DNA from 2 places in the Arthrobacter sp. FX8 genome. Region 2 is predicted to be linked to the other one. Evidence: riboswitches for the same ligand, from Rfam matches in the RefSeq annotation. Region 2 holds a riboswitch; the other holds the start of a gene.
What was found. A riboswitch is a leader RNA that binds a small molecule or an ion and turns the genes downstream of it on or off. The one in region 2 is predicted to bind glycine.
Positions count from the first base shown of each region.

Region 1: it holds a riboswitch for glycine, as region 2 does, so the genes downstream of both, gcvP (aminomethyl-transferring glycine dehydrogenase) here and gcvP (aminomethyl-transferring glycine dehydrogenase) in region 2, are expected to answer to the same signal.

Region 1 is NZ_CP113505.1:140,691-156,070, forward strand. Features, by position in the region: partial or broken gene OUO20_RS00605 (MFS transporter) at 1-1,429, opposite strand, end outside; gene OUO20_RS00610 (TetR/AcrR family transcriptional regulator) at 1,515-2,051, shown strand; glycine riboswitch at 2,145-2,242, shown strand; glycine riboswitch at 2,269-2,376, shown strand; gene gcvP (aminomethyl-transferring glycine dehydrogenase) at 2,430-5,288, shown strand; partial or broken gene gcvT (glycine cleavage system aminomethyltransferase GcvT) at 5,300-6,447, shown strand; partial or broken gene OUO20_RS00625 (L-serine ammonia-lyase) at 6,591-8,029, shown strand; gene OUO20_RS00630 (TspO/MBR family protein) at 8,076-8,621, opposite strand; gene OUO20_RS00635 (lipid II:glycine glycyltransferase FemX) at 8,743-9,876, shown strand; gene OUO20_RS00640 (peptidoglycan bridge formation glycyltransferase FemA/FemB family protein) at 10,009-11,325, shown strand; gene OUO20_RS00645 (threonine/serine ThrE exporter family protein) at 11,360-12,847, shown strand; gene OUO20_RS00650 (siderophore-interacting protein) at 12,844-13,683, opposite strand; gene OUO20_RS00655 (uracil-DNA glycosylase) at 13,698-14,468, opposite strand; gene OUO20_RS00660 (DUF3263 domain-containing protein) at 14,616-14,945, shown strand; gene OUO20_RS00665 (LytR C-terminal domain-containing protein) at 14,997-15,380, shown strand, end outside.
Region 2 is NZ_CP113505.1:4,284,040-4,299,419, reverse strand. Features, by position in the region: gene OUO20_RS20190 (DoxX family protein) at 1-290, opposite strand, end outside; gene OUO20_RS20185 (CoA transferase) at 350-1,735, opposite strand; gene OUO20_RS20180 (glycerophosphodiester phosphodiesterase) at 1,743-2,642, opposite strand; gene OUO20_RS20175 (DUF445 domain-containing protein) at 2,775-4,052, shown strand; gene OUO20_RS20170 (LamB/YcsF family protein) at 4,231-4,980, opposite strand; gene OUO20_RS20165 (hypothetical protein) at 4,964-5,764, opposite strand; gene cycA (D-serine/D-alanine/glycine transporter) at 5,937-7,478, opposite strand; glycine riboswitch at 7,529-7,624, opposite strand; glycine riboswitch at 7,625-7,723, opposite strand; glycine riboswitch at 8,015-8,115, shown strand; gene gcvP (aminomethyl-transferring glycine dehydrogenase) at 8,276-11,149, shown strand; gene gcvT (glycine cleavage system aminomethyltransferase GcvT) at 11,159-12,307, shown strand; gene gcvH (glycine cleavage system protein GcvH) at 12,357-12,740, shown strand; gene glyA (serine hydroxymethyltransferase) at 12,737-14,059, shown strand; gene OUO20_RS20135 (L-serine ammonia-lyase) at 14,452-15,380, shown strand, end outside.

The DNA.
Region 1 (15,380 bases), 400 kb from region 2:
GTGTCCGATAGGGAAGCGGGCAGCAGGTTTGCTGCTTCCACTGCGCCGGCAAGTGTTTCCCTCGCGCTGTGCAGGGAGGAGCCGGGCAGCATGCCGTCAAGGCCTGCGGGCAGCCGCAGGTTCTGCTGGTAGGACGCCGTCAGGATGGAGCCCAGTACCGCCGTGCCCAGCAGCGACCCCACCTCGTAGCCGGTCTCGGAGATTGCCGCGGCAGCGCCTGACTTCTCCGGCGGCGCGGACCCGAGGATGAGGTCGTTGGAGATGGTTTCGGCCGTACCCACGCCCAGTGCAAGGACCAGCAGGGCTGCCAGCAGCAGCGAGGGGCCGCCGTCGTGATTCCCGAATGCCACCATGGTGTAGCCGGTGGCACTGAACGCCAACCCCGCAGCCACCACGTATCCCGGGCGGACCTTGCGGACCAGCGGCACCACCACCAGGCCGGCCACCACCGTGGCGGCCAGTGCCGGGATCATGGCAACGCCGGCTGCGGACGGCGTCATTCCCTCGAGGAGTTGGAGGTGCTGGGCGAGGAACAGGATGAAGCCGTTGAAGGAGAACAAGGCAAGGATGTTGGCGCTGATGGCCATGCTGAACACCCTGTTCCGGAACAGGGACATGTCCAGCAGGGGTGCGCCAGCCGCTGCTGCCGCTGCACGAACACCGCCCCCATGGCCAGGCCGAAAGCGATGGCGCCCAGACCTGCCGCCCCTGGACCTTCGGTGGCAACTGCCTTGATCCCGTAGACAACGGGCACCATGACCAGCATGGAGAGCAGGATGCTGGGGATGTCCACCTTGCCGGGTGCCGGATCCTTCGATTCCGGGATGAGGGCCGGTCCAAACGCCAGCAGGGGGAGCATGAGGGGGACCGCCACCAGGAAGACGGCACCCCACCAGAAGTGCTCCACCAGCCAGCCGCCGAAGATCGGACCCAGGGCCGCGCCGCCGGAGAATCCGGCGGCCCAGATGGCGACGGCCAGCCTGCGGCGATTGGGCTCGGGGAAAATGTTGCGGATCAGCGACAAGGTGGACGGCATCAGCATGGCGCCGAAGAATCCCAGGGCGGCGCGGCCGGCGATGAGCCATTCCGGCGCGGGCGCAAAAGCCGTCGCAACGGACAGCGCGGCAAAGCCGATGCTGCCAAGGATGAGCAGCCTCCGCCGCCCAATCCGGTCGCCGAGGCTTCCCATTGATACCAGCAGCCCGGCCAGCACCAGGGGGTAGGCGTCAACGATCCACAGCAGCTGCACGCCCGTGGGTTCCAGGGCCCGGGCGATGGCCGGCAGCGCGAACGTCAGTGCGGTGTTGTCCACCGCCACCAGCAGCACGGGAAACATCAGGAGCCCCAGCGCCAGCCAGTCGCGCCACGGAGGACGCACGGAAGTGCTGCTTGCCTGCCCGGTTGCCGAACTCTCGATGGAAGTGGTCATGAGATAACTATACCGTCCGGACGGTATAGTTTAAAAATGCGATGGTTTTCCTCATTCCTGCACGGGGGAGGGCATGATGGAGGGCATGCCCCGAAAGCCTGTTGCCCGTGACGCGGTCCTTGACGCCTTCGAGTCCCTGCTGATTGAAGTGGGTGAGCGGGCGGCCACCCTCGATGCCGTGGCTCGCAAGGCCGGCGTATCCAAAGGCGGCCTCCTCTACCACTTTCCCAACAAGGAAGCCCTGATTGCCGTGTTGCTTGACCGCCTGGAGGGCCTGGCGAGCGAGGATGCCGATGCCATGGCGTCGGCAGCTGAAGGCGCCGCGGCCTACTTCATCCGTTCCTCGGTCTGGGCGGATACCCCTTTGGACCGTGCCATCGTGGCCGCCACCCGGCTTGCAGAGGTGGCCCACGAGGAGACGCGGCGCCGCTTCGCGGCCATCCAGCAGCGCTGGCTGGACGAAATTGCTGCGGATGTGGGACCTGGGCTGGCCAAGGCAGTCCTCTATATGGGGGACGGCCTGTACTTCAACGCCATGCTGTCCGTGGCCCCTGCGCCGGCTGGGGGAGCGGCCGCTGACGTGGAGGAACTCCTGGCCGCGCTGGAACGGCTCCGCAGGTAGCTCCGTCATTTGCCGGGAGGGGTTGCCGCGTAGGACAATAGAAAGTTGTGAGGGCTGTCACCGGCCTTCATGATCCAACAAATGAATAGCCTTTGATCTGCGGCGGGAGAGTTCTGCCGGAAGTACAGGCAGGCGCCGTAGGAGCAAATCCTCCCCAGGAATCTCGCAGGCCCCCGTACCGCCGCGGCGAGGCACCTCTGGAAAGCAGCAGGCAGTCTTATTCTCTTTTGGAGAGGTAGGGACTGTTGTGCTCACCGACGGTGCAAGCGGGTCCTGCCCAGGCAGGGAACGCGGAAACTCTCAGGTCCAATACAGAGCGGGGAGGAACCCGAATAGCTGTGGCGTACCCTTCGCCGCCTGAGTAAATGGAGTTCCTTCGTGTCGGTTACCCCAGCCTCCACCACTTTCGTAGACCGCCATATCGGCGCGCGCCGCCAGGCCGACGTCGACACCATGCTCAAAGCCGTAGGCTACGACTCGGTCGATTCCCTTGTGGACACCGCGGTTCCCAAGGTCATCCGCCAGGACACCGCCCTTCGCCTGCAGGACGCCCTCAGTGAGGTTGAAGTCCTCACGGAACTGCGGAAGCTTGCCGCCAAGAACAAGACGGCGGTGCAGCTGATCGGCCAGGGCTACTACGACACCGTGACTCCACCGGTGATCCGCCGCAACATCCTGGAATCCCCGGCCTGGTACACCGCCTACACGCCCTACCAGCCGGAGATTTCCCAGGGCCGGCTTGAGGCGCTGCTGAACTTCCAGACCATGGTGCAGGACCTTGTGGGCCTGCCCATCGCCAACGCTTCGCTGCTGGATGAAGCAACGGCCGTGGCCGAGGCCGTGCTGCTGATGCGCCGCGCCAACAAGACCAAGCCCGCGGCAGACGGCAAGACCGTCCTGGACATCGACGTGCTGCCGCAGACCATCGCCATCGTGCTGGGGCGTGCGGAGGCGCTCGGCTTCGAGGTGGAGGTCGCCGACCTGTCCAAGGGCCTGCCCGAGGGCGACATCAACGGGATCGTGCTGCAGCAGCCCGGCGCTTCCGGCCGCGTGTGGGACCAGTCCGCGGTGATCTCTGCAGCGAAGGACCGGGGCGCGCTGGTCACCGTGGCTGCGGACCTGCTGGCCCTGACACTGATCACACCTCCGGGCGAGCAGGGCGCGGACATTGCCGTCGGCTCAGCCCAGCGTTTTGGCGTGCCGCTGTTCTTCGGCGGCCCCCATGCCGCCTACATGGCTGTCCGCAAAGGCCTGGAGCGTTCCTTGCCTGGCCGCCTGGTTGGGGTGTCAAAGGACGACGCCGGCACGCCTGCCTACCGGTTGGCCCTGCAGACCCGCGAGCAGCACATCCGCCGCGAGAAGGCCACGTCCAACATCTGCACCGCCCAGGCGCTGCTGGCCATCGTTGCGTCCATGTACGCCGTTTACCACGGCCCCGACGGACTGAAGGCGATTGCCCAAACGGCGCACCGCCACGCCCGTAGCCTGGCGGCCTCGCTTGCGGCCGCCGGCGTCGAGGTGCTGCACACGAGCTTCTTCGACACCCTTACGGTCCGGGTCCCCGGACGGGCTGCTGGCATCATCGCCGACGCCGAGGCGCGGGGCATCAACCTGCGCAGCGTCGACGCCGACACCGTAGGCATCGCCCTCGATGAAACCACGACGGCGGCCATCGTCGCCCAGGTTGCCGACGTCTTTGGCGCCACGGTTGCCGAGGTCCAGGGCGAGGGCCAGGGCTTTGGGCTGGAGGCCGCCGGCGAGCGTTCCTCCGACTACCTGCAGCACCCGGTCTTCAACACGCACCGGTCTGAAACCCAGCTGCTGCGTTACATCCGCAAGCTCTCGGACCGCGACCTGGCGCTGGACCGCACCATGATCCCGCTGGGTTCATGCACGATGAAGCTGAACGCCACGGCCGAGATGGAAGCCATTTCCTGGCCGGAGTTCGCCTCGATCCACCCGTTCGCCCCGGACTCCCAGACCGAAGGCTGGCGCGAACTCATCGCCGGCCTGGAAGCGGACCTGACCACGATCACCGGGTATGACCAGGTGTCCATCCAGCCCAACGCGGGCTCGCAGGGCGAACTCGCCGGGTTGCTCGCGATCCGCGGCTACCACCATTCCCGGGGCGAGCAGCAGCGCAACGTGTGCCTGATCCCGGCCTCGGCGCACGGCACCAACGCCGCCTCCGCCGTGCTCGCGGGCATGAAGGTGGTCGTCGTGGCCACGGCTGCCGACGGCACCATCGACCACGACGACCTGACGGCCAAGATCGAGGCCAACAAGGACGTCCTGTCCTGCATCATGATCACCTACCCCTCCACCCACGGTGTCTACGATGGGGATGTCCGCGAAGTCTGTGACGCTGTGCACGCCGCGGGCGGCCAGGTCTACATCGACGGCGCCAACCTCAACGCCCTGGTAGGGCTGGCCCAGCCGGGCCAGTTCGGCGGGGACGTGTCCCACCTGAACCTGCACAAGACCTTCTGCATCCCGCACGGCGGCGGGGGACCCGGCGTCGGGCCCGTTGCCGCCAAGGCGCACCTGGCACCGTTCATGCCGGGCGACGCGAACAAGGCGGCGCACGAAGCCGGGCACGGTGTGGCGATCTCGGCGTCCCGGTTCGGTTCGGCCGGCGTGCTGCCGATTTCCTGGGCCTACGTGAAGCTGATGGGCGGTGAGGGCCTGACCGAGGCCACCAAGTCCGCGCTGCTGGCGGCCAACTACGTCGCGTCCCGCCTGAACGAATACTTCCCGGTCCTCTACACCGGTGAAGGCGGGCTGGTGGCGCACGAGTGCATCCTGGACCTGCGCGAACTCACGGCGAAGACGGGAGTCACGGCCGAGGACGTGGCCAAGCGGCTGATCGACTTCGGTTTCCACGCCCCCACCCTGTCCTTCCCGGTGGCGGGCACGCTGATGGTGGAGCCCACCGAGTCCGAGGACCTGGCGGAGATCGACCGCTTCATCGAGGCCATGATCAGCATCCGCAAGGAAATCGACCAGGTGGCCAATGGCGACTTTGCCGTGGCGGACTCACCGCTGCGCCGCGCACCGCACACGGCGGCCGCCGTCGTCAGCTCTGACTGGGACCGCGCCTACCCCCGCGAGCAGGCGGCCTTCCCTGCCCACCACAAGCAGGACAAGTACTTCCCGCCCGTGGGCAGGATCGACGGCGCCGCAGGTGACCGGAACCTGATCTGCTCCTGCCCGCCGCTGGAAGACTTCGAAAACTAAGGACCGGCGCCATGACCGAGAAATACACCGCGCTTTACGACGAGCACAAGAAGCTTGGAGCTTCCTTCACGGACTTCGGCGGGTGGCAGATGCCGCTGAAGTACAGCTCGGAGCTTGCTGAACACCACGCCGTCCGCAAGGCTGCCGGCCTGTTCGACCTTTCCCACATGGGCGAGGTCTGGGTGACCGGCCCGGATGCCGCAGCCTTCCTGGACTACGCCCTGGTGGGAAAGATCTCCGCCATGGCCGTGGGCAAGGCCAAGTACTCGCTGATCTGCAACGAGGACGGCGGTATCATCGACGACCTCATCACGTACCGCCGCCCCTCCGCACAGGATGGTACCGACGTCTTCCTGGTGGTGCCCAACGCGGGCAACGCCGCCGTGGTCGCCGCAGCCCTGCAGGAACGGGCCGCCGGGTTCGATGTTGTAGTGGAGGATGCCTCAGCCCGCACGTCGCTGATCGCCGTCCAGGGCCCCAAGGCCCAGGAACTCCTGCTGCGCCTGGTCCCGGCCGCGCAGCACGCACTGGTCACCGAGCTCAAGTACTACGCCGCCGTCAGCGTGCCGCTCCTGGTAGGCGGCGCCGGAAAGGAACTCCTGCTTGCGCGCACCGGGTACACGGGTGAGGACGGGTTCGAAATCTTCGTGGGCAACGACGATGCCCCCGCGCTGTGGCAGTCACTGATCGCCGTCGCCGACGACAGGGAACTGACCCCGGCAGGCCTCGCCTCCCGTGACTCCCTGCGCCTCGAAGCGGGAATGCCCCTGTACGGCAACGAACTGTCCCTGCAGGGCGACCCGTTCGCCGCCGGCCTCGGCCCCGTCGTCGCGCTCTCCAAGGAAGGCGACTTCGTCGGCAAAGCCGCCCTGGCCGCCAAAAGGAAGCCGGAGCCGGCAGCACCTCCGGCCGCCGCCTCGTGGGGCTCAAAGGCCAGGGCCGCCGCGCCGGACGCGCGCACTATCCCGTCCTCAAGGACGGCGCCACGGTTGGCGAAGTCACCTCCGGCCAGCCGTCGCCCACCCTTGGCTACCCCATCGCCATGGCCTACGTCGACGTCGAATACTCGGCACCCGGCACCGCCCTCGACGTGGACCTCCGTGGCAAGGCGGAGCCATTCGAAGTCGTCGACCTCCCGTTCTACAAACGCCAAAAGTAAGCCCTGTACCGCACCGTGGCCGGGCTTCGGGTCCGGCTCTGCCGGCCCCTGGTGCGCATGGACCGGTGTGTCGAGGCTGACAGGACGTACAGGAAGTGGGTTGAGCGGCAACCGAACCAGATTTAGTTAGGAAATACCCCGTTATGGCTGTTGGTGTCTTTGACCTGTTTTCGATCGGGATTGGGCCTTCGTCTTCGCATACTGTGGGGCCGATGAGGGCTGCTGCGGTGTTCGCTGAGGAGCTCAAGGGCCTGGGTGTCCTGGGTGATGTGGCGGGGTTGCGGGTTGATTTGTATGGGTCGTTGGCGGCGACGGGTCATGGGCATGGGACGATGACCGCCGTTTTGTTGGGGTTGGAGGGGTTCCATCCGGAGTTGATCCTGCCCGCCGAGGTGGAGGAGCGGTTGGCCTCGATCGCGGAGACCGGGGTGCTGAACCTGGCCGGTGCTGTGGCCTTGCCGTACGGGGTGAAGGATATGGTGCTGCGGCCGTTGACGGTGTTGCCGCGGCACACGAACGGGATGACGTTCACGGTCACTGATGCGGCCGGGGAGGTGCTGCATGCGGCGACGTTTTTCTCGGTGGGTGGCGGGTTCATCGTCCGGGAGGGCGAGGAGGACGCGGCGCAGCAGGAACTGGACGCGTCCAAACAGGAGCTGCCGCTGCCGTTCCGGACCGCGGCGGAGCTGCTGGGGCACTGCGCGGTGACCGGGTTGGGCATCGCCGACGTGATGCTCGTGAACGAAAAAGTCTCCCGGGACGAGGAGCAGATCCGGGCGGGGTTGCTGCAGATCTGGTCGGTGATGGAGGGCTGCGTGGCCGCCTCGTTGAGGCGGGAAGGGGTGCTGCCGGGCGGGTTGAAGGTCCGCCGCCGCGCCCTGACTGGTACGACCGGTTGAAGAAGGAATCCGCGGGCGGCCCGGTCGAGGAGACGGATGCGGCGTGGGACGCGGGCCCGTTCGATGCCAGGTATTGGCAGGAGTGGGTTAATTTGGTGGCGTTGGCGGTGAACGAGGAGAACGCCTCCGGCGGGCGGGTGGTCACCGCCCCGACGAACGGGGCGGCCGGGATCATCCCCGCGGTGCTGTTCTACGCCCTGCATTTCGCCCCGGGCATGGACAAGGCCACCCAGGAGGACCGGGACGCTGTGGTGGTGCGGTTCCTGCTGGCCGCGGGCGCGGTGGGGGTGCTGTACAAGGAACAGGCCTCGATCTCCGGGGCCGAAGTCGGCTGCCAGGGCGAGGTGGGGTCGGCGTCCTCGATGGCGGCCGCGGGCCTGGCCGAGGTCATGGGCGGGACCCCGGCGCAGGTGGAGAACGCCGCGGAAATCGCGATGGAACACAACCTGGGCCTGACCTGCGACCCGATCGGCGGGCTGGTCCAGGTCCCCTGCATCGAACGGAACGCGATCGCGGCCGCGAAAGCGATCAACGCCGCGAAAATGGCGCTCTGGGGCGACGGCACCCACCGCGTGTCCTTGGACGAAGTCATCATCACCATGCGCGAAACCGGCAAGGACATGTCCTCCAAATACAAAGAAACCGCCATGGGCGGCCTCGCCGTCAACGTCGTCGAATGCTGACCCCCACCTGGCAACGCGACGCCACAGGCCACGCGGAGACCATCGCTTAGTTATGCGCCGCGGCCCACCAGTTCAGGCTGGCCGCAAACACCAGCCATGACACGTAGGGCAGCAGGAGCAGCCCGGCCGTGCGGCTGATGGGACCAAAATACACAACGGTTACTGCGACGGCGGCGATCAGGGCAAGGATGATGGCCAGCCCCAGCCACAGGGCCGGCGTGCCAAGGGCGGGGTAAAGGGCGAAAAACGCGGGGGTCCAGGCAAGATTGAGGACCAGCTGGACGGCGTAGGCGGCCATTGCCGGACGTGTCCTGCTGGTCCGCCGGCGCCAGACCAGCCACGCTGCGACAGCCATTGCCGCATAGAGGACGGTCCAGACGGGACCAAACACGCCGTTGGGCGGGGACCAGGGCGCCTTGTCAGCGGTGGCGTACCAGCCGGAGACATTGGCCGCCGAGGCCAGGCCGCCCAGCGCCGCCACCAACAGTGACGCCACCAGGAATCCGATAAGCGCGGCCACCTGCACCCCGGCGCTGTAGGGCTGTCCGTCGCTCCCCGTGCGGGCTGTAGTCTCTTCCCCATCCGGCCTCATGCCTACACCCTTGTTGACCGCCAACAGCGGCGTCAAGCGGGCATCCTGAACCCCGCTGGCCCGCATGCCCTGCAAGGCGGCGAAAAGCCGGAAGCACATCAGGCTTTAGACTTGAGGCTGCATGTCCGCACGCACCCAGAACTACCGAAACCGCGCACAGACCCGATTGGACAAGGCCCCCTTGCGACAATTCACCGCACGTTTTGCCACCGCCGAGGAAATTGAAAACTGGGACAAGCACGTCACGGCCAATCCGAACGGCGGCAATATGCTGCAGTCCGCCGCCTATGCATCGGTCAAGAACGGAAGCGGCTGGAAAGTCCGGTTCCTGGTGCTGGAAAGCCCCGGAAACTCCAGCTACAACCTGGTGCTGGAGAAGAGCTTCCCCGTCCTGGGACGGTTGTGGTACCTGATCAAGGGCCCCGACCTGGCCGATGCAGCGGACCTCGGCCCCGTCCTTGAATCCGTTGCCGCGTTTGTCCGCGGCAGGAAGCTGAATGTCTTCACCATCAAAGTGGAACCGGACATTATCGACTCCGACGAGGTGCAGAAGGAACTCCGCGCGGCCAACCTGGTGAAAGCGCCCAATATCCAGTCCAACGACTCCACCGCCCTGCTGGATATCTCCGGCTCCGAAGAGGCAGTATTCAAAGCCATCTCCTCGCGCGCCCGCAATGCCATCCGGCGTGCCGAACGCGAAGGCTGCCAGGTGGTCCGGCAGGAACCCGGACCTGAAACCTACCGCGCCCTGTACGACCTGATGGTCAACACCGTCAGCGCCAAGGGATCCATGCCCCTGCGCAGCTACGATTACTACGCACAGTTCTGGGATGAGTTCAGCAACCGCGGCCAGGGCAACTTCTTCTTCACCTACGAGGACGGAAAGCCCAGCGTGGGCGCATTCGTCATCAACTACGGTGCCAAGGCAACCTACAAGGACGGCGGTTCCACCCAGAACCGCAAACAGTACGGTGACTCGCACCTGGTCCAGTGGGCGGCCATCCGCCGGATGCAGGAACTCGGCTGCACCGAGTACGACTTCTGCGGCACGCCTCCAGCTGCGCGCATCAAGGACAAGACCCACAACCTTTACGGAATGGGCATGTTCAAGACCAGCTTCACCAAGACAGTGACCGACTTCGTGGGCTGCCACGACTACGTCCTGTCCCCGCTGCGGCACCGGCTTTGGGTCAAAGGCGGCGAAAAGATCTTCCGCCGGATTGAAACCGCACGGACCGGCCAGCAGTTCTACTGACCTGCAGCCGCCAGACCCGCAAAGCTCCCGCGACCCCCGCCGGACCAGCACGCCCGCGTGCCGGCCGCCCCGAACACCGCCCGCCCATCGCGCGCCCACCAGGCCGCGAAGAGTCCAGAAGAAGGTCACCCCTTGAATCCAGTTTCCGCCGCTACCGGGCTTGAATACGCCAACCTCAGCGACGCCGACTTTGAGGCCTTCGCCCTGAAGCACCCGCAGAACAGTTTCCTGCAGTCCATTGATTTTGCCCGTTTCCAGCGAGCACGCGGCCAGCAGGTGGAACTCTTCGGAGTCCGGCGCAATGGGGAACTCGTGGCGGCAGGAAAGCTCAACTACACCGCAAACCGCCTCGGCTACACCGTCTGTGAATGCGCCAAGGGCCCCCTTATGGACTACACGGACCGGAACCTGGTGGGCGCCGTCGTCGAGCTTCTCCGCAAGCACGCGGCAGGCCGTAAAGCCGCTGAACTGCGGATCTCGCCGAACGTCAGGTACATCGCCCGGGACGCCGACGGCGCCGAGCACCCCGACGTCGAGGACAACCGGCCCCTGGTGGCCGACCTGGAACGGCTGGGGTTCAAGCACCAGGGCCTGGACATGAACTTCGTCAACGTCAACTGGATGTTCATCAAGAACCTGGTGGGCATCCAGGACGCCGAAGAACTGATCATGAGCACCAGCTACCGGACGCGCAAAGCCATCCGCAAAGCGGAAAAGAACGGCGTCTTCCTGGAACAGGCCACCCTGGACACCCTGGACGACTTCTACGGGGCCCTGAGCCGGGCCGGTGACGAAAAAGGATTCGTCTACCGCGAACGCGCCTACTACGAACACCTGCTCCGGACCACCACCCCGGAATTCACCAAGCTGATGATGGCGAAGATCGACATCCCGGCCTACCGGAAATCCATCACTGAGCGCCTGGAAACGGAGTCAGCCACCGCAGCAGATCTCCGCCGTGAGGTGGAGGAGACCGGCAGCAAAAAGAAGGCCAACCGGCTCAAAGTGGTACAGGACCTGGTGGACAGCTACGAGCGGAGCCTGAAGGACATCGAAAGGTTCCCCGACTCCGTGGGGACGGCCACCGTGGCAGCCATCCACTTCGTTTGCTACGGCGATGAGGTGGTGTGCGTCATCGGCGGCACCGTCCAGGACTACATCTACTTCAACGGCGCAACCTCCCTGTACTGGGGAATGATGCTGCATGCCCTCGAGAAGGGATACCCGCGGTACAACTTCTACGGCACCTTCGGCATCTCCGGCCAGGACGAGGAAGGCCACGGCGGCTACGAATTCAAGAAGGGCTTTGGCGGCGAAGTGGTCCAGCTGGTGGGAGACTTCGTCGTGCCGGTGCGGCCCGCCGTCTTCCATGCCAACAGGCTCGCCAGGTCCGCTGCGGCCGCCGCCCGCACGCTGCTGGGCAAGTTGCCGCTGAAGCGTGCAGCCTGACCGTCCATAAACCGCGTACAGGGAGGAAGCGGGCATGACCGAACGGCACGAACGGCCAGGGCACAGGCCAAAGACTGACGGCCTGCCCAAGACTGAACCGCTGACCCCTGCGCAGCTTCGGCAGGACGCTGCCGCCAAGAGGATGCTGCGCCGCCTGGTGCAGGGCGAGAATCCACCAACCGCCCCGTTGAGCATCGTGGACCGGCTGGCGGGGAGTCCCTACGCCAACCCCACCATCCAGGTGGGTGGCGTGGACACCTCCGCCCGGAAGACCCTGGATTTCGCCCTGCACCTGGCCGAGACCATGTTCCGGTATGGCGCCGGCGCCCTGGAGGTGGAAACCAGCATCATTGCCGTCACCGCGGCCCTGGGGCTGAAAAACATCGAGGTGGACATCACCAACCAGTCCGTGGGTATCAACTACGCACCCAAGGACCAGACGCCGATCGCCCTGCTGCGCGTGGTGCGCTCCTGGACCAACAACTATGCGGGCCTGGCCAAGGTGCACCAACTGGTCACGGACATCGTGGCCGGCGGCGTGGGCCGGGATGAGGCGATCCGCCGGCTGAACGAGGCCATCACCAGCCCGAAACCCTATCCGCGCTGGATGGTCACGGCCGCCTTCGGCATCTTCGCCGCCGTGTTCGTTGGCGTGCTGGGCGGCGGTCCGGTGTCCTCGGCAGTTGCTTTCGTGGCCAATATCGGCATCAGCCTGCTGGCCCGGCAGCTGGGACGCTGGCGCGTACCGGACTTCTTCATCACCGCCAGCTGCTCTTTCGTGGTCACCATGCTGGCGCTGCTGCTCTGGCAGTTCGGGCTCACCGCATCGCCGTCCATCGTGGTGGTGGGCGGCATCCTGCTGCTCCTTCCCACCGGGCGCCTGGTGTCCTCCGTGCAGGATGCCATCAACGGCTTCCCGGTGACGGCGGCCGGACGGTTCCTGTCCACGCTGCTGACGTTCGGCGCCATCGTGGCAGGGATCGCTGTTGCCTTCGTGGTGGGGGAGCTGACCGGGCTGCAGCGCATCGACGTCACCCAGACCTTCCCGCCCGCCTACGATCTGTGGGTCCTCATCATCTTCGTAGCCGCCGCCGTGATGGCCATCGGCATTACGGAACAGACCACCTGGAAGCTCCTGCTGCCAACCGCAGCCGTAGGCGTGGCGGGCTACCTGGTGCTGCTGGGCTGCGGCCTGCTGGGCATCGGCGACCGTTTCGCCCCTGCCATGGCCGCCGTCGTCATTGGCCTGCTGGCACGGGTGGTGGCGCTGCGGATGGGTGCGCCGCAGCTGGTGGTGGCAGTTCCCGCAGCCCTGATCCTGCTGCCCGGCCTCACGATATTCCGGTCCATGTACGTCCTCACCGTTGAGGAGTCCGAGATCCTGGCCGGCGCCGGAGGAATGCTCAGCGCCGGTGCCATCGTGCTGGGAACGGCCGGCGGGATCGTCCTGGGCGACGTGCTGGCCCGGCCCCTGACCCGCAGCCTGGCAAGCAACGAGCGGCGCCGGGCGCGCCGCCGCTAGATCTGGCCGACCGGGAGCTTTTTCTCGGCCTGGAAGACGTCCTCCACGCGGCCCTGCGCCCAGTAACCGGAGAGGGACACCTGCCGGCGGTCCAGGCCGCGCTGCTTGAAGAAGATTTCGCGGAGGGCCTTCATATAGCCGCGTTCGCCATGTGCAAACACATCCACGGTGCCGGTGGGCCATTCGGCCTCCGCCACCGTCCTGACCAGCAGGTCGCTGGCACCTGCCGGTGTGCCGTTGCGGGCCAGCCAGGTAATCTCCAGCCCGGCAGGGGCGGAAACAGGCTGGATGTCGGCCTCGGAACCTACCTCCAGGAAGGCAAGCCCGGTTGCCTCCGCGGGCAGGGCCTCGATGCATGCGGCGATGGCAGGAAGCGCTGCCTCATCACCGGCGAACAGGTACCAGTCGGCCTCGGGGTTGGGGTTGTAGGCGCCGCCGGGTCCGGTGAAGGTCAGTGTCTCGCCCGGCTGTGCCCCTGCCGCCCATGGACCCGCCAGGCCCTCGTCGCCGTGGACCACGAAGTCGATGGCGAGTTCGCTCGCCTCCGGATCCACCCAGCGCAGCGTATAGGTGCGGGTGAACGGCCACTGCTCGCGCGGCATGGTTTCCCGGACGGCCCACAGGTCCAGCGGGGAGGGGTAGTCAACCCCGGGCTGCGGGAAAACGATCTTCACGTACCGGTCCACGAAGCCGTTGTTGGCGAAGTCGCTGAAGCCCTCCCCGCCGGCCACGATCCGGACCATGTGCGGGGACAGCTGTTCCTTGCGCAGCACGGTCAGGGTGACCTGGGGGCGGCTCTTCTTCGTGGCGCTGGTGGCGGCGGGGACGGTGCTCATAAGGCAAGCCTAAGCTAGGGCGACGGCGGGAGTTCCCAGGTTACGGCCGTTGCACCCTGTTCGCGCAACAGTTGGTTCACCCGGCTGAATGGCCTGGAGCCAAAGAACCCGCGGGAGGCGGACAGCGGGCTGGGGTGCGGGCTGATGACGGCGGGGGCGCCTGCCAGCAGCGGCTGGAGGCCCTCCGCCTCCTTGCCCCACAACACCGCCACCAAAGGCATCCTGGACCCATCCGCGGCCCGGCGGCATGCCAGGGCGGTGACGGCCGCCGTCGTAATGTCCTCCCAGCCTTTGCCCCGGTGGGACCCAGCAGATCCTGCCCTGACCGTGAGTACCCGGTTCAGGAGCAGCACGCCCTGCTCCGTCCATGCCGACAGGTCGCCATGGACGCGCGGCGGAATGCCGAGGTCCGATTCGAGTTCGCGGTAGATGTTCACCAGGCTGCGGGGGAGGGGGCGCGTGCGGGCATCGACGGAAAACGACAGCCCGACTGCGTGCCCCGGGGTGGGGTAGGGGTCCTGGCCCACGATGAGGACCTTGACGCCGGCGAGCGGCTGGCGGAAGGCGCGCAGGACGTTCGACGGCGGCGGCAGGAGTTGGTGCCCGGCCGCCTCTTCGGCAGCCAGGAAGGCCAGGACCGACCGGAGCTTGCCCTCCACTCCCTGCAGGGCCGCGGCCCAGTCCGGCGCCATGAGCTCCGCCAGGGGCAGGTCAGCCAGGTCAGCGAAGCGGGTGCCGTCCGCCGGGTCCTGCTGCAGCTCGAACAGCGCATCCGATTCAAACATCGTTCCATTCTTGCAGGCCATCGGGGGACGCCCGCCCGCGGCACCGGGCCGGTGCAGGCGCGGGGCGCGGGGCGCGAATGACACCGGTGTTATTCGACCGGTAGCATGGGGTTAAGACATTTACCGTAACCAGCGAAGGAGTGTGCCGTGGCGGAACCGGCCCGGGAACACCTGCCGGAGCAGGATCCACGGAAGTCCCTTTTGGCGGATTTCACCCTCCGTGAGTCCTCCCTCTCCGAGCGCGAACAGCAGATGCTGGCCCTGGAACGGCAATGGTGGAAGTACGCAGGGGCCAAGGAGCAGGCCATCCGCGACCTCTTTGACCTCTCCGCGACCCATTACTACCAGCTCCTGAACGCACTGATCGACCGCGAGGATGCGCTGGCACACGATCCCATGCTGGTGAAGAGATTGCGTAGACTACGTACGTCGCGCCACCGTGCGCGCACTGCCCGGCGCCTGGGATCCGACGCTTAACAACCCCCAGGCCGGGACAACAGCCGCAATCAACAAGGATGTCCTTCCACCATGACCAGATACGCCCGCGATGAATTCGACAAGGTCCCGGAGACCGCGTCGCGACAAGGTGTCCACCGGACGGCCTCGGCCCCGTCCCGGGTGCGGCTGTGGCCCATCCTGGTAGTGGGGATGGCGGCCCTTGCCATAGGGCTGGTGTCCTTCCTGATCCTTCCCAAGATGGGATTCAGCGCCACCGCGAGCCAGGCATCGGCGAGCGTGGAGTCAGCTCCGCTGGCCGGAACCGGAACCACCCCATCGGCCACGCAGGCATCCGCGCCTCCTGCTTCGCCGTCTCCGTCTGCTTCGTCTGAACCAACCCAAAGCCGTGACCCGGAGCCCCAGGCCACACCTTCCGCCACCCGGGAGGCAGCCGTCGACAGGACGCAGGCAGTG
Region 2 (15,380 bases):
GCGATCCACTCATCCCGGGACAGGACGGCCAGGGGATGGTTGGGCACAGGATGGTTGGGCACCACAGTGTGGGCCGCACCGGGTTCCGGATCCGGTTCCGCGTCCCGGCGGCAGAGGTAGTCCGGAACGACGTCGCTGTAGAAGCCGGGATCCCTGAAGTGCTTGCCCGCACTGGCCAGCAGGAGGGCTCCCATGGCAGCCGCGGACAGGGTCTGAACGGCGGGGCCCTGAAGGGAAAAGTTCGGTACGGACAAGCCCCTGACTGCAGGACCGGACCAGGGAAGAGGCATGGAACCACTCAATCACAGCCACGGTGGCCGCCAGAAACCGGCCTGTGAGGCAAGGTCCCTCAATTCCAGGCGGGCGGAGAGCTTCCATACGGGGGCGGCGGGGACAGGTAGTCCACCGGCCGGCCCGCGTCCAGCAACGGTGGACCGACGTAGCGGAGCTGCCCGTAGGTGCTGTCCATGGAGTTGTGGCGGGGTCCGGGTAGCTCTGCCGGGCCGTCAGTGACCCCTGGTTCGGTGTCCCCTGCTTCGGTGCCCATTGGAAGGGAAAACAGTTCCTCGGCGGTGCGGGCAAGGGACAGGTGCGCACAGGCACCCATCCCAGCCGCCCGGCGTCGGTCCAGGAGGCGGACGGCCGCCGCAGCCACCCCGTATCCTGTGGCATGGTCCAGCGCCTGGACAGGCAGGGCACCCGGGCGCCACCCGCCGTCGTCATTGTCCTTCCCGTACACGTGCGCGATTCCGCAGGCGGCCTGGACAATGCTGTCAAAACCGCGCATACCGCTCCATGGCCCGGCGCTCCCCCAGCTGTTGAGGGTGACCACCACCAGCCCAGGGTGCGAGGCCAGCAGTTCCCGCGGGTTGAGCCCGAAACGGTCCAGGGCGCCGTGCCGGTAACCCGTGACCACGACGTCGGCGCGGGCCAGGAGCTGCTGGAGGCTGTGCTGGTTCTGCGGAAGCCCCAGATCGGCTTCCGCGCTGCGCTTGCCGAACGCGGTGTCCACGAACTGGTCTTCGATTTCCGGGAAGGCTGGCGGGTCGATCCGCAGGACGTCGGCTCCCAATGCTGCAAGCAGGCGGGTGGCCACCGGCCCTGCAATCACCCGGGTCAGGTCCAGGACCCGCAGCCCCTCCAGCGGCGGTTTGTGGCCGCCACCGATGCCCTCGCCGCCTGCCGTAGTAGCCGCCGCGGCAAAGTCCTGCAGTCCCAGACAGGCCGTGGTGCCGTCGGCATGCTCCACGGCAATCCAGGGTCCGGATCCCGCCGCCCGGCCCATGCCGGACGCAAGCCATTCGTCACGCGTCCTCACGGCCGCAGCGATCCCGCCGTGGCCCTGGATGGCGGCCTCAGCCTCAAGCGCCGCCATGGATCGAAGAGCCTGTTCCGCCCCTTCCGCGGAGGCGGCCCCCAGGGCGCGCAGCAGCCGCTGTTCGTGGTGCGGGTAGTTGGCGTGGAGCCGGATCCAGCCATCGCGGGTCTGCCGGAAGCCCGACAGGGGCGCGAAGCCCTGTGGCTTGCGTCCGGCAATCCGCAGGTGGCCGAAGGAATCGAAGGCAGCCGCGGTAAGCGCCGGCGTAGTGCTGAACCGGCCGGGCGTGCGCGCATACAGGTTCAGCGCTTCCGCCGCGGCTCCCACCGAGTACAGTGCCAGGCCTTCGACGTCGAGGGCGCCGGCCCACCAGCGTCGGGGCGAATACGGGAGCGGATTGACGTGGTGCGCGTCCACGTCCGCCCTACTTTCCCTGCGGAGAGGCTGCGTGGAGCTGGTCCAGGACGCGGGCCGGCACGTTGGTGGTGATCTCGTGGATGCCCAGCTCCTGGCAAAGTGCCACATCCTCCGGGGAGTCCACGGTCCACACCCGGAAGCGCCGCCCGGAGTCCAGCCATCGGCGGATTGTGGCCGGGCGCTCCCTGACGTAGTCGATGCCGGGGCCGGCCATTCCTACTTCCCGGTCGTCCAGGATCCGTTCACCCTCCAGCTGGGTGGCCTTCATGAGGTTGGCGACGGCGCTCCCCGTAATGAGGCCCAGGCCCAGCCCGCCGCGGATCTCATGGATGGTGAGGTCGTCCACCAGTTGGCAGATGTATTGCGGCGGGACGGACTGGAGCAGGTGGCGGACCGAGTCCGGGCTGAAGCTCATGAAGGTCACGGCCACGTTGTCCACGGTGGAGCTTTGCGGGTCCCAGCCCTCGCTGCGGAGCACCTCCAGCACGCGGTCCTCCAGTTTGAGCTGGTAGGGACTGGGATGCTTGAGCTCGATGGCGAGTTTCACCGGGCGGCCCGCCCCGCGGAGGATGTCCAGCAGCTCCGGGAGGGTCAGCAGCTGTTCCGAACGTGCTCCATACTCTTCGGGAATGCGGACCCCCTTCCAGGATGAGAAGTCCAGCTGGTGCAGCTCACGCAGGGTCCGTTCAGCCACCGGCCCGGTCCCGTCCGACGTCCGGTCCAGGTTGGCGTCATGGAGCAGGACCAGGTGCTGGTCCACGGTGAGGTGGACATCGCACTCCACCCCGTCGGCCCCGTCAGCCAATGCCTGCAGGTAGGCGGCCCGGGTGTGTTCGGCGTATGCGCCGCTGGAACCACGATGGGCAAAGACCAGCGGCCGCTGCGGCACTGACTCGTCAATTGTCATGGACACACGGTAGCCGACCGGCCCCCGCCTTCGGGGCTAGGCTTGGCACATGCAGGTGAACTCTGAGGCAACTACTGGGCCAACCACGCAGGATCCCCCGCCGAGGCCGCACAGCAGGTGCGCCCTGGCACTATGGCGGCAGGCGCCGTCGTAAGCCGCCAGCCCGGTGCCGGCGACGCCGAGAAAGCGGCAGCGCTGCGGAAGATGAAGCTGCTGGCGCTGAGCCTGCTGATCGCCATGGCCGTGATTTTTGTCTTTGCGTTCGCGCTGCAGAAGGACTACCCGTGGCTGCAGTATGTGCGCGCGGCGGCCGAGGGCGGAATGGTGGGCGCGCTGGCCGACTGGTTCGCCGTGACGGCCCTGTTCAAGTACCCCATGGGCATCAAGATTCCCCACACCGCCATCATTCCCCGCCGGAAGGACCAGATCGGGGCCTCGCTGGGCGAGTTCGTGGAGACCAATTTCCTCTCCGAGCAGGTGGTCCAGGAGAAGCTGGCCAGCGTCAACATCGCGCGCCGGGCCGGCGTTTGGCTGGCTGGCCCTGGTGGTGCCGAACGCGTGGCCAAGGAGGGAGCTGCCGTTATCCGCGGCGCCTTCAAGGTTTTGAATGACGACGACGTCCAGGCCGTCATCGAGGGCATGGTGCGCAAGCATCTGCTCACCCCGCCGTGGGGACCTCCCGTGGGCAGGCTGGCGGAGCGCATCTTCCATGACGGGCACCATCACACGCTGGTGGACCTGCTGGTGGACCGCGCGGCGGACTGGGTGGATGACAACCACGAAACCGTCACCCGCCTGGTGTCCGACCGCTCCCCCACGTGGGTTCCGCAGTTCGTGGACGGACTGGTGGGCGACAAGGTCTATATCGAGATCCTGAAGTTCGTCCGTGCCGTCCAGGCTGACCCCCGCCACCAGGTGCGGCAGTCAATCGACAAGTACCTCAACGACCTGGCACAGGACCTGCAGCATGACCCCGCGATGATTGCGCGCGCGGAAGACATCAAGGCGCAGGTCCTGGGCGACCCCGAAGTGCGCGAACTGGCCTCGCGGACCTGGGGAACGGTCAAGAACGCGCTGCTGGGCGCCGTGGATGATCCGGACAGCGAACTCACCATCAAGTTCAAGGCTGCGGTGCGCGATTTTGGGTCACGGCTCGTGGACGACCCCGAACTGGCCGGGAAGGTCAACGCATGGATCGGTGACGCCGCCGGGTACCTGGTCCGCACCTACCGTTCGGACATCGCAGGCGTTATTACGGACACCGTGGCGCGGTGGGATGCCGAGGAAACCTCGCAGAAGATCGAGCTCCAGGTGGGTAAGGACCTGCAGTTCATCCGCATCAACGGCACCGTGGTGGGGTCCCTGGCCGGGCTGGGGATTTTCACGGTGGCGCAGCTGGTCTTTGGGTAGTTTTCCGCTGCTGTAGGTCCCGGGTGGACTTGGCGCTGCGCATCTTCCTTTTCGCTCGGGATATTTGGGGTGCGAAAAGGAATGTGCGTGTCGATAAGGCGTACGACGGCGGCACGGAGGGCTGGAGTGACGCTGGAATTGTTGGAAAGAAGTCGGCCCGCCGTACGGCTGCAGGCTCCTACGCGAAGGACTCCAACCCGACGCCTGCATCCTGAAGTCCTGCCCTGATCCGGGCCGCCATTTCTACGGCGTCAGGGGTCCCGCCGTGAATGCACAGGGAGTCGGGCCGTACCGCAATTACGGATCCGTCCACGGCAACCACTTCGCCTTGCGTGGCCAGGCGGACGGCCCGTTCGACCACCGCATCGACGTCGTACAGGACGGCATCGTCCTCGGAGAGCGGCACCAGGCTGCCGTCGGCGAGGTAGGCACGGTCGGCGAAAGCCTCAACGAACACCGGGTGCCCGGCTTCCTTGGCCTGCTTCAGCAGCTCCGAGCCCGGGAAGCCCAGGAACGGAAGGCCTGGATCGTAGGCGTTGACCGCAGCCACTACGGCGGAGGCCTGCTCGGCGTCATGGATCGTGGTGTCGTACAGCGCTCCATGCGCCTTCACATAGTCCACGGAGGCGCCCACGGCATGCGCAACCCCGTCGAGCGCGCCCAGCTGGTACAGCACGTCCCCGAAGAGCTCGTCGAAGCTCATGCCAAGCATGCGGCGCCCGTAGCCGGCCAGGTCCCGGTAGCCCAGGTGCGCACCGACGGTGACATCAAGTTCGTACGCGGCCCTGCAGCTGTCGAGCATGGTGACGGGATCCCCCGCGTGGAGGCCACAGGCTACGTTGGCGCTGGTTGCCAGCTGGAGCATCGCCGGATCGCCTCCCGCGGTCCAGGAGCCGAATGATTGGCCTACGTCAGCGTTGAGATCCAATGATGTTGCCTTCCAGCGTCAGGTTGTCCGGCCCGGCAGCGGAAGTCAGCTCCCCGGGAATGGTGTCCGGCATCGGCCCGAACGCCTCCCGGGCATTCTTGGCCACCGCACGGCCCATCACGAGGTTACCGGCTCCGCCGACAACGGCCCCTATGCCGAACGGGAGGGCCCGCCCGAACAAGGCAGTCCCTTGGCGCTTGAGCAGGTTCTTGAGGAAGGCATGCTGGATCCTCTTCCGGACGCTGCCGAAACCCGGCACCACCATGGATTTGGACAGCGCGTTGCCCCAGGTGTTGGTGGCGCCGCCGGATGCCTGGCCGCTGAGCGTGCCCAGCAGGGCGGTGCCCTCCTCGCCGAGCATGATGGCCATGACCATGGTGCCGGCCTTTTCCGGGTTGGTCAGACGGATGCCGTGCAGTTCAGCCAGCGATGTTGCGTACAGGGCTGTGGCTTCCAGGAAGCCAACGGTGGCGGCTGCGGAAAGTCCCAGCGACGCCACGGTTCCAACGCCGGGGACGACGGCGGTGGCACCCACCAGGGCTCCCCCTCCGGCAACAGCCCGCAGGTAGTCGCGCTCTGCAATGTCCGCCAGCTGCGCGGCCGTCGCCCGCGGATGCCTCTTCTGGAGCCTGCGGATGTAGCCAACCACCAGGGGCCGCTGGATCTGCACTGCTTTCAGGAGCATGTTGTGGACGCCGGGCTTGGGCTTGCCCTCGGCGTCAAACATTGCGTTGTGGGCGGTTTCCTGTGCGATGCGTACTGCGGGGTTGCTGCGCCGGGCCATGGTCACCTTCATTCAAATCGACCTGCAGCGGCTAGGCTGCCGTGCCTTTCCATCCTATGTGGATAGACACTAAGCATGCTTAACTTCCGGGCCGTGGCTTCGTCCGGCGGGCTGCGGCGGCAGGATGCGGTACCTGCACCTCACCGCCGCCGCTGCAACCCGCCGTCGGACGTTACTTCCCGGCCTGCTGGACCTCGCGCCCCGCCGCCCCGGCGTCCTGGCCACCGCTGCGCGCGGCAGTGGCCTGGTCTGCCTGAAGCTCGGCACGGAAGACCTCGAAGCGGGCCAGGTGGGCGGGACGGCGCCGCAGGATGGCCCAAGCCACGCCCAGGATGACGAACCAGATGGGGGTTACCAGCAGTGCAACGAGAGTGTCGGGCTGGGTGGTCAGGGCCCAAAGGACGAAGGCGAAGAATGCGTACACCACCCACACGGCGGGAATGCCACCGGGCATCTTGAACTTCGACGCCGCATGCAGGTGCGGCCGGCGGCGCCGGAAGGAGATGTAGCTGGCGAGGATGATCGACCAGACGAAGACGAAGCAGACCGCAGACACGGTGGTCACCATTTCAAAGGCCATGCCAACATCCTGGCCGGCATACATGAGTACGACGCCGGACAGCAGCAGGACGCAGGACAGGAACAGCGCGTTGCTGGGCACCTTCCTCGTGGAGAGCCGGCTGAAGATACCGGGGGCGTCGCCTTCCTGGGCCAGGCCGAAGACCATGCGGGACGTGGAGTAGATGCCGGAGTTCGCGGAGGACATCGCCGAAGTCAGGACCACCAGGTTCACCACCGTGGCCGCGGCGCCGAGGCCGGCCAGGGAGAACATCCCGATAAAGGGGCTGTGGCCGGCGGCGAACTGGGTCCACGGGGTGACCGCCATCAGGATGACCAGCGCACCGACATAGAAGAGCAGCACGCGGACGGGGATGGCGTTGATGGCCTTGGGCAGCGTGCGCTCGGGGTTCTTGGCCTCGGCGGCGGTGGTTCCCACCAGTTCGATGCCTACGAAGGCGAAGACTGCGATCTGGAATCCGGCCACGAAGCCCATGAACTCATTGGGGAAGAACCCGCCATGGCTCCACAGGTTGGTGAAGCTTGCGGTGCCCGCGTCGCTCTGGAAACCGGTGAAGATCATGAAGAGTCCCACGATGATCAGGGCTGCGATGGCGACGATCTTGATGAGGGCGAACCAGAACTCGGTCTCGCCGAACGCCTTGACGGTGGCGAGGTTCAGCAGGAGCAGGATGCCCACCGTGGCCAGGCCCGGGATCCAAAGTGGCAGCGCCGGCCAAAGTTCCTTTGAGTACCCTGCGATGGCGATGACGTCGGCGATTCCGGTGATCACCCAGCAGAACCAGTACGTCCAGCCGGTGAAGAATCCGGCCCACGGCCCCAGGAGATCGGCGGCGAAATCACTGAAGGACTTGTAGTTCAGGTTGCTGAGCAGCAGTTCACCCATGGCCCGCATGACGAAGAAAAGCATGAAGCCGATGATCATGTATACGAAGATCACGGATGGGCCGGCCGCGGAGATGGTCTTGCCGGAACCCATGAACAGGCCTGTGCCGATCGCGCCGCCGATGGCGATGAGCTGGATATGCCGGTTGGTGAGCTGCCGCTCCAGGTGGGGAGGCTCGCTGCGGGCTGCCGTGGCAGCGCCCGGGGTGCGGGCTGGTTCGCCGTTGGACGTGGGGGGATGAATCGCCATGAGGAACTCCATCGATAAAGCGGCTTTTGGGTGCCGCAAAAGATTTGGTTCCTCCCCGCTCTGTAGTGGACCTGAGAGTTTCCGCAGCAAAAGCCGCTTGCACCGCCGGTGAGCCAGGGTCATGCCCGGCTGCTTTCCAGAGTTGCCTGTCCGCGGCGGTACGTGGGCCTGAGAGTTTCCTGGGGAGGGTTTGCTCCTACGGCGCCTGCTGGATGTACCCGGCAGGGCTCTCCCGCCGCAGGTCGAAGGCGTATTCAGTTGGAAGCCGCAGGCTTTTTGGGCCACGGCCGGTCATGCAATGGGACAGGCGCCGACTGGTGGGCTGCTCCGGATACGCTGAGCCAGCCACCGGCGGCGCCAATCCCGGGGTTCAGTGTGGTGTCCGTCACGATCGAATGTCAAACCCCTCCCGACACAAGCGGGGAAGAACGGCGTCACGTGCCCCTCGAGCCCCGCACGGAAGCCGCCCGATTTGCCACGGACGGGTCTATCCCGGTACCTTGTGAGCCGAATCACCCACATTTGAATAAGCCTTTCGAGCTGTGACGGGAGAGTCCTCCCGGCGAAACACCGGTCAGGCGCCGTAGGAGCAAATCCTCCCCAGGAATCTCTCAGGCCCCCGTACCGTCACGGCGAGGCGACTCTGGAAAGCAATCAGGCTTCTGCCTGGTTCACCGACGGTGCAAGCGGTCCCCTGCCAACAGCAGGCAACGCGGAATCTCTCAGGTCCAATACAGAGCGGGGAGGAACCCATCCCACGCCGTGCCACCTTCGGCCGGCCAGATCTGGAGTTCCTCATGACGATTCATTCGCATCCAACATCGTTTGTTGACCGCCATATCGGCGCGCGCCGCCAGGCCGACATCGACACCATGCTCAAGGCCATCGGCTACGACAGCCTGGATGGCCTGGTTGACGTGGCCGTCCCCGCGCCCATCCGCCAGGAAACTGCGCTCAAGCTGACCGACGCCCTCAGCGAGGTTGAAGTCCTCACGGAACTGCGGAAGCTTGCCGCCAAGAACAAGACGGCAGTCCAGATGATCGGCCAGGGCTACTACGACACCGTGACTCCGCCGGTGATCCGCCGCAACATCCTGGAATCCCCGGCCTGGTACACCGCCTACACGCCCTACCAGCCGGAGATTTCCCAGGGCCGGCTTGAGGCGCTGCTGAACTTCCAGACCATGGTGCAGGACCTGACGGCGCTCCCGGTAGCCAACGCTTCCTTGCTGGACGAGGCAACGGCGGTGGCCGAGGCCGTGCTGCTGATGCGCCGCGCCAACAAGTCCAAGGCAGCGAAGGACGGCAAGACGGTGCTCGACGCCGACTGCCTCCCCCAGACCATCGCCATCGTGCTGGGGCGGGCGGAGGCGCTCGGCTTCGAGGTGGAGGTCGCCGACCTGTCCAAGGGCCTGCCCGACGGCGACATCAACGGCGTCGTGCTGCAGCAGCCCGGGGTCTCCGGCCGCGTGTGGGACCAGTCCGCCGTGATCGCCGCTGCCAAGGACCGGGGCGCGCTGGTCACCGTGGCTGCGGACCTGCTGGCCCTGACACTGATCACACCTCCGGGCGAGCAGGGCGCGGACATTGCCGTCGGCTCCACCCAGCGTTTTGGCGTGCCGCTGTTCTTTGGGGGGCCGCACGCCGCCTACATGGCCGTCCAAAAGGGAATGGAACGTACCCTCCCGGGCAGGATCGTGGGCGTCTCCAAGGACAACGCCGGCACGCCTGCCTACCGGTTGGCCCTGCAGACCCGCGAGCAGCACATCCGCCGCGAGAAGGCCACGTCCAACATCTGCACCGCCCAGGCGCTGCTGGCCATCGTGTCCTCCTTCTACGCCGTTTACCACGGCCCCGACGGCCTGAAGGCAATCGCAGAGACCGTCCACGACAAGGCCAGGGTCCTGGCAACAGCACTCACGTCACTGGGCCGCGAACTGGTCACGGACTCCTTCTTCGACACCCTCACCGTCCGCGTTCCGGGCAAGGCCGCCAAGGTGATCACCGCCGCTGAAGCCCGCGGCATCAACCTGCGCTTCATCGATCCGGACACGGTGGGCGTCTCCGTTGATGAGACGACGACGGCGGCAACACTTTCCGCCGTCGCCGTCGCCTTTGGCGCCGGTCCGGTGGGTGACGCCCAGGGATTCGAACTGCCCGACACCATTGTGCGCACCTCGGCCTACCTGCAGCACCCGGTCTTCAACACGCACCGGTCTGAAACCCAGCTGCTGCGTTACATCCGCAAGCTCTCGGACCGCGACCTGGCGCTGGACCGCACCATGATCCCGCTGGGTTCATGCACCATGAAGCTGAACGCCACGGCCGAGATGGAAGCCATTTCCTGGCCGGAGTTCGCCTCGATCCACCCGTTCGCCCCGGACTCCCAGACCGAAGGCTGGCGCGAACTCATCGCCGGCCTGGAAGCGGACCTCGCCGAGATCACCGGGTATGACCAGGTGTCCATCCAGCCCAACGCGGGCTCGCAGGGCGAACTCGCCGGGCTGCTCGCGATCCGCGGCTACCACCATTCCCGGGGCGAGCAGCAGCGCAACGTCTGCCTGATCCCGGCCTCGGCGCACGGCACCAACGCCGCCTCCGCCGTGCTCGCGGGCATGAAGGTGGTGGTGGTGGCCACGGCTGCCGACGGCACCATCGACCACGACGACCTGACGGCCAAGATCGAGGCCAACAAGGACGTCCTCTCGGCCATCATGATCACGTACCCGTCCACGCACGGCGTGTACGACTCCGATGTCCGCGAAGTCTGTGACGCTGTGCATGCTGCGGGCGGCCAGGTCTACGTTGACGGCGCCAACCTCAACGCACTTGTAGGGCTGGCCCAGCCGGGCCAGTTCGGCGGGGACGTGTCCCACCTGAACCTGCACAAGACCTTCTGCATCCCGCACGGCGGCGGGGGACCCGGCGTCGGGCCCGTTGCCGCCAAGGCGCACCTGGCACCGTTCATGCCGGGCGATGCGAACAAGGCGGCGCACGAAGCCGGGCACGGTGTGGCGATCTCGGCGTCCCGGTTCGGTTCGGCCGGCGTGCTGCCGATTTCCTGGGCCTACGTGAAGCTGATGGGCGGTGAGGGCCTGACCGAGGCCACCAAGTCCGCGCTGCTGGCGGCCAACTACGTCGCGTCCCGCCTGAACGAATACTTCCCGGTCCTCTACACCGGTGAAGGCGGGCTGGTGGCGCACGAGTGCATCCTGGACCTGCGCGAACTCACGGCGAAGACGGGAGTCACGGCCGAGGACGTGGCCAAGCGGCTGATCGACTTCGGTTTCCACGCCCCCACCCTTTCGTTCCCTGTCGCGGGCACGCTGATGGTGGAGCCCACCGAGTCCGAGGACCTGGCCGAGATCGACCGCTTCATCGAGGCCATGATCACCATTCATGGCGAGATCCAGCAGGTGGCCAGCGGCGACATCACCCTGGAGGCATCCCCGGTGCGCAACGCACCCCACACGGCGGCCGCCGTCGTCAGCTCTGGCTGGGACCGCGCCTACCCGCGGGAGCAGGCCGCATTCCCCGTTGCCTCGCTCCGCCAGGACAAGTATTTCCCGCCCGTCGGCCGGATCGACGGCGCCGCCGGCGACCGGAACCTGGTCTGCTCCTGCCCGCCCCTCGAAGCGTTCGAGGACAGCACAGCCGAATTTGAGAACTGAGGACTTCCAATGACTGAGAACTACACCGCTCTTTTCGAGCAGCACAAGAAGGCCGGGGCCTCGTTCACGGACTTCGGCGGGTGGCAGATGCCGCTCAAGTACGAGTCTGAACTCGCGGAACACCATGCCGTGCGCAGGGCGGCCGGCCTGTTCGACCTCTCCCACATGGGCGAGGTCTGGGTGACCGGCCCCGACGCCGCCGCGTTCCTGGACTACGCCCTTGCCGGCAAACTGTCCGCGGTGGCCGTGGGCAAGGCAAAGTACTCGCTGATCTGCAACGCCGATGGCGGCATCATCGACGACCTCATCACCTACCGCCGGCCATCCCCCGAAGAGGGCGTGGACAGGTACCTGGTGGTGCCCAACGCGGGCAACGCCGCAGTGGTGGCCAAGGAACTGCTGGAACGCGCCGCCACCTTCGACGTCACTGTGGAGGACGCCTCCGCCGACACCTCGCTGATCGCCGTCCAGGGACCGAATTCCGAAGCGATCCTCCTGACGCTGGTCCCGGCCGAACAGCACGCACTGCTCACCGGGCTCAAGTACTACGCCGCCGTCGAGGTGGGCATCGCCGTCAACGGTACGGTCCAGGACCTGCTCGTGGCCCGGACCGGCTACACCGGCGAGGACGGCTTCGAGATCTACGTTCCCAACCTGGACGCCCCCGCACTGTGGGAGGCCCTGCTCCAGGCCGGCGAAGGCTCCGGCCTGGTTCCAGCCGGACTGGCCGCACGCGACTCGCTCCGCCTCGAAGCCGGGATGCCGCTCTACGGCAACGAACTCTCCCGCCACGTCAACGCCTACGCGGCCGGCCTGGGCCCCGTGGTGTCGCTGGCGAAGGAGAGCGGCTTCGTAGGCAAGGACGCCCTGGCCGCCGTCAAGGGCGCAGGAGTCGGTTCAAGCATCGGGCAGAAGCTGGTGGGCCTCAAGGGTGCCGGACGCCGCGCTGCCCGCGCCCATTACCCCGTCCTCAAGGACGGCACCCTGGTGGGCGAAGTAACCTCCGGCCAGCCCTCCCCCACCCTGGGATACCCCATCGCCATGGCCTACGTCGACGTCGAATTTGCTGAAGTCGGGACCGTCCTGGACATCGACCTCCGCGGCAAGCCCGAGCGCTTCGAAGTCGTCCCCCTCCCCTTTTACAAGCGCCAGAAGTAAATCGATTTCGCCCAACCACCACAGGTTTTGAAGAGAAGGAAAGTAGACAATGAGCAAAGTTGTTTCTGAACTGAAGTACTCCGCCGAGCACGAGTGGGTTGCTGTTGACGGATCCGGCCCAGCGGGGATCGGGATTTCCGCCGTTGCTGCCGACGCCCTGGGCGACATCGTGTACGTGGACCTCCCCGAGGTCGGCTCCACCGTGACGGCCGGCGAGACCTGCGGCGAGGTGGAATCCACCAAATCCGTCTCCGACCTCTACGCCCCCGTGACCGGTGAGGTCACCGAGATCAACGACGGCGTGGTCACGGACCCCGCCCTGATCAACAGCGATCCCTACGGTGCGGGCTGGCTCTTCAAGGTGGCCGTTACCGAGGAAGGCCCGCTCATGTCGGCAGAGGAATACGCAGCAGCAAACGGCGGCGAGCTGTGAGCGCCCCGGCAGAAGTGGGCGCCTTCGAGCAGGTGGCCTCCCCAAGCCTGAACGCCGACCTGTCCGTCCTGGACCCTGAGGTTGCCGCGAAGATTGACGACGAGCTTGGCCGCCAGCGCGACGGCCTGGAGATGATCGCGTCCGAGAACCACACGGCCGCTGCGGTCATGCAGGCCCAGGGCTCGGTCCTGACCAACAAGTACGCCGAAGGCTACCCCGGCAAGCGCTACTACGGCGGCTGCGAGCACGTGGACGTCATCGAGCAACTCGCCATCGACCGGGTCAAGGACCTCTTCGGCGCCGGGTTCGCCAACGTCCAACCACACTCCGGTGCACAGGCCAACGCCTCCGTCATGCACGCCCTGATCAAGCCCGGCGACACCATCATGGGCCTCAACCTGGCGCACGGCGGCCACCTGACCCACGGCATGCGGATCAACTTCTCCGGCAGGCTCTACAACGTGGTCCCGTACCAGGTCCGCGAGGACACCCACACCATCGACATGGCAGAGGTGGAACGGCTGGCCCAGGAGCACAAGCCTCCGCTGATCGTGGCCGGCTGGTCCGCTTACGCCCGCCAGCTGGACTTCGCAGAATTCCGCCGGATCGCCGACTCCGTGGGGGCCTACCTGATGGTGGATATGGCGCACTTCGCCGGACTGGTGGCGGCCGGGCTGCACCCGTCGCCGGTGCCGCACGCCCACGTCACCACGTCCACCACGCACAAGACCCTGGCCGGTCCGCGCGGCGGCATCATCCTGACCAACGACGCCGACATCGCCAAGAAGATCAACTCGGCTGTGTTTCCCGGTCAGCAGGGTGGCCCGCTGGAACACGTGATCGCCGGCAAGGCCGTGGCGTTCAAGATCGCAGCGTCCGAAGAGTTCCGCGAGCGGCAGGAGCGAGTCCTTGCCGGTGCCCGCCTCCTGGCGGAACGCCTGGTCCAGCCGGACGTCACCGCCAAGGGCATCAGCGTGATCTCGGGCGGCACCGACGTGCACCTGGTCCTCGTTGACCTGCGCAACTGCGACCTCGACGGGCAGCAGGCCGAAGACCGGCTCGCCGCCATTGACATCACCGTCAACCGCAACGCCGTTCCCTTCGACCCCCGCCCGCCGATGGTCACCTCAGGCCTGCGCATCGGCACGCCCGCACTGGCCACCCGCGGGTTCGGCGAGGACGCCTTCCGCGAGGTTGCGGACATCATCGCCCAAGCTTTGATCGCCGACGCCGACGCCGACCTCTCCGGTCTGCGTCACCGCGTCGAGGTCCTGGCTTCGGCGCACCCGCTCTACCCGGGCGTGGCACCTCTGTCCTGACCGTTTCTGGTCGCCTTTGGCCCGGTGGGAGCGGCATCCTCCGCGTGCTCGGTCGCGAAGACGCCCGCTGAGCGGACGTATCGCTCCCTTAGACGCACGCTTCCGGATACCGCTCCCACAGGGGCCGGGGGCAAGGCACCTTGGGCACGGACGCGAGTTCGCTGCCGCATACGGGTGGGAGCGGAGCGTGTTGTTTTTCTTCCGCCCATCCCGGGTCGCGGAGGCCGTCTCCTGCTTACCCTGTCGCTTTGGTGACGGACCCTTGGGTGGCTGGGGGATTCCGGAAGCGTGCGTCAGAGGCGAGGAACGAGCCAGCACGCGGAGGAATTCCGCTGGCGCCCACCCCAGCCCGGCCACACCAACCGAACCACAGTTTCAGTAAGGATTTAGTTATGGCAGTCGGAGTCTTTGACCTGTTTTCGATCGGGATTGGGCCTTCGTCTTCGCATACTGTGGGGCCGATGCGGGCTGCTGCGGTGTTCGCTGAGGAGCTCAAGGGCCTGGGTGTCCTGGGTGATGTGGCGGGGTTGCGGGTTGATTTGTATGGGTCGTTGGCGGCGACGGGTCATGGGCATGGGACGATGACCGCCGTTTTGTTGGGGTTGGAGGGGTTCCATCCGGAGTTGATCCTGCCCGCCGAGGTGGAGGAGCGGCTGGCCTCGATCGCGGGGACCGGGGTGCTGAACCTGGCCGGTGCTGTGGCCTTGCCGTACGGGGTGAAGGATATGGTGCTGCGGCCGTTGACGGTGTTGCCGCGGCACACGAACGGGATGACGTTCACGGTCACTGATGCGGCCGGGGAGGTGCTGCATGCGGCGACGTTTTTCTCGGTGGGTGGCGGGTTCATCGTCCGGGAGGGCGAGGAGGACGCGGCGCAGCAGGAACTGGACGCGTCCAAACAGGAGCTGCCGCTGCCGTTCCGGACCGCGGCGGAGCTGCTGGGGCACTGCGCGGTGACCGGGCTGGGCATCGCCGACGTGATGCTCGTGAACGAAAAAGTCTCCCGCGGTGAGGAGCAGATCCGGGCGGGGCTGCTGCAGATCTGGTCGGTGATGGAGGGCTGCGTGGCCGCCTCGTTGAGGCGGGAAGGGGTGCTGCCGGGCGGGTTGAAGGTCCGCCGCCGCGCCCCTGACTGGTACGACCGGTTGAAGAAGGAATCCGCGGGCGGCCCGGTCGAGGAGACGGATGCGGCGTGGGACGCGGGCCCGTTCGATGCCAGGTATTGGCAGGAGTGGGTTAATTTGGTGGCGTTGGCGGTGAACGAGGAGAACGCCTCCGGCGGGCGGGTGGTCACCGCCCCGACGAACGGGGCGGCCGGGAT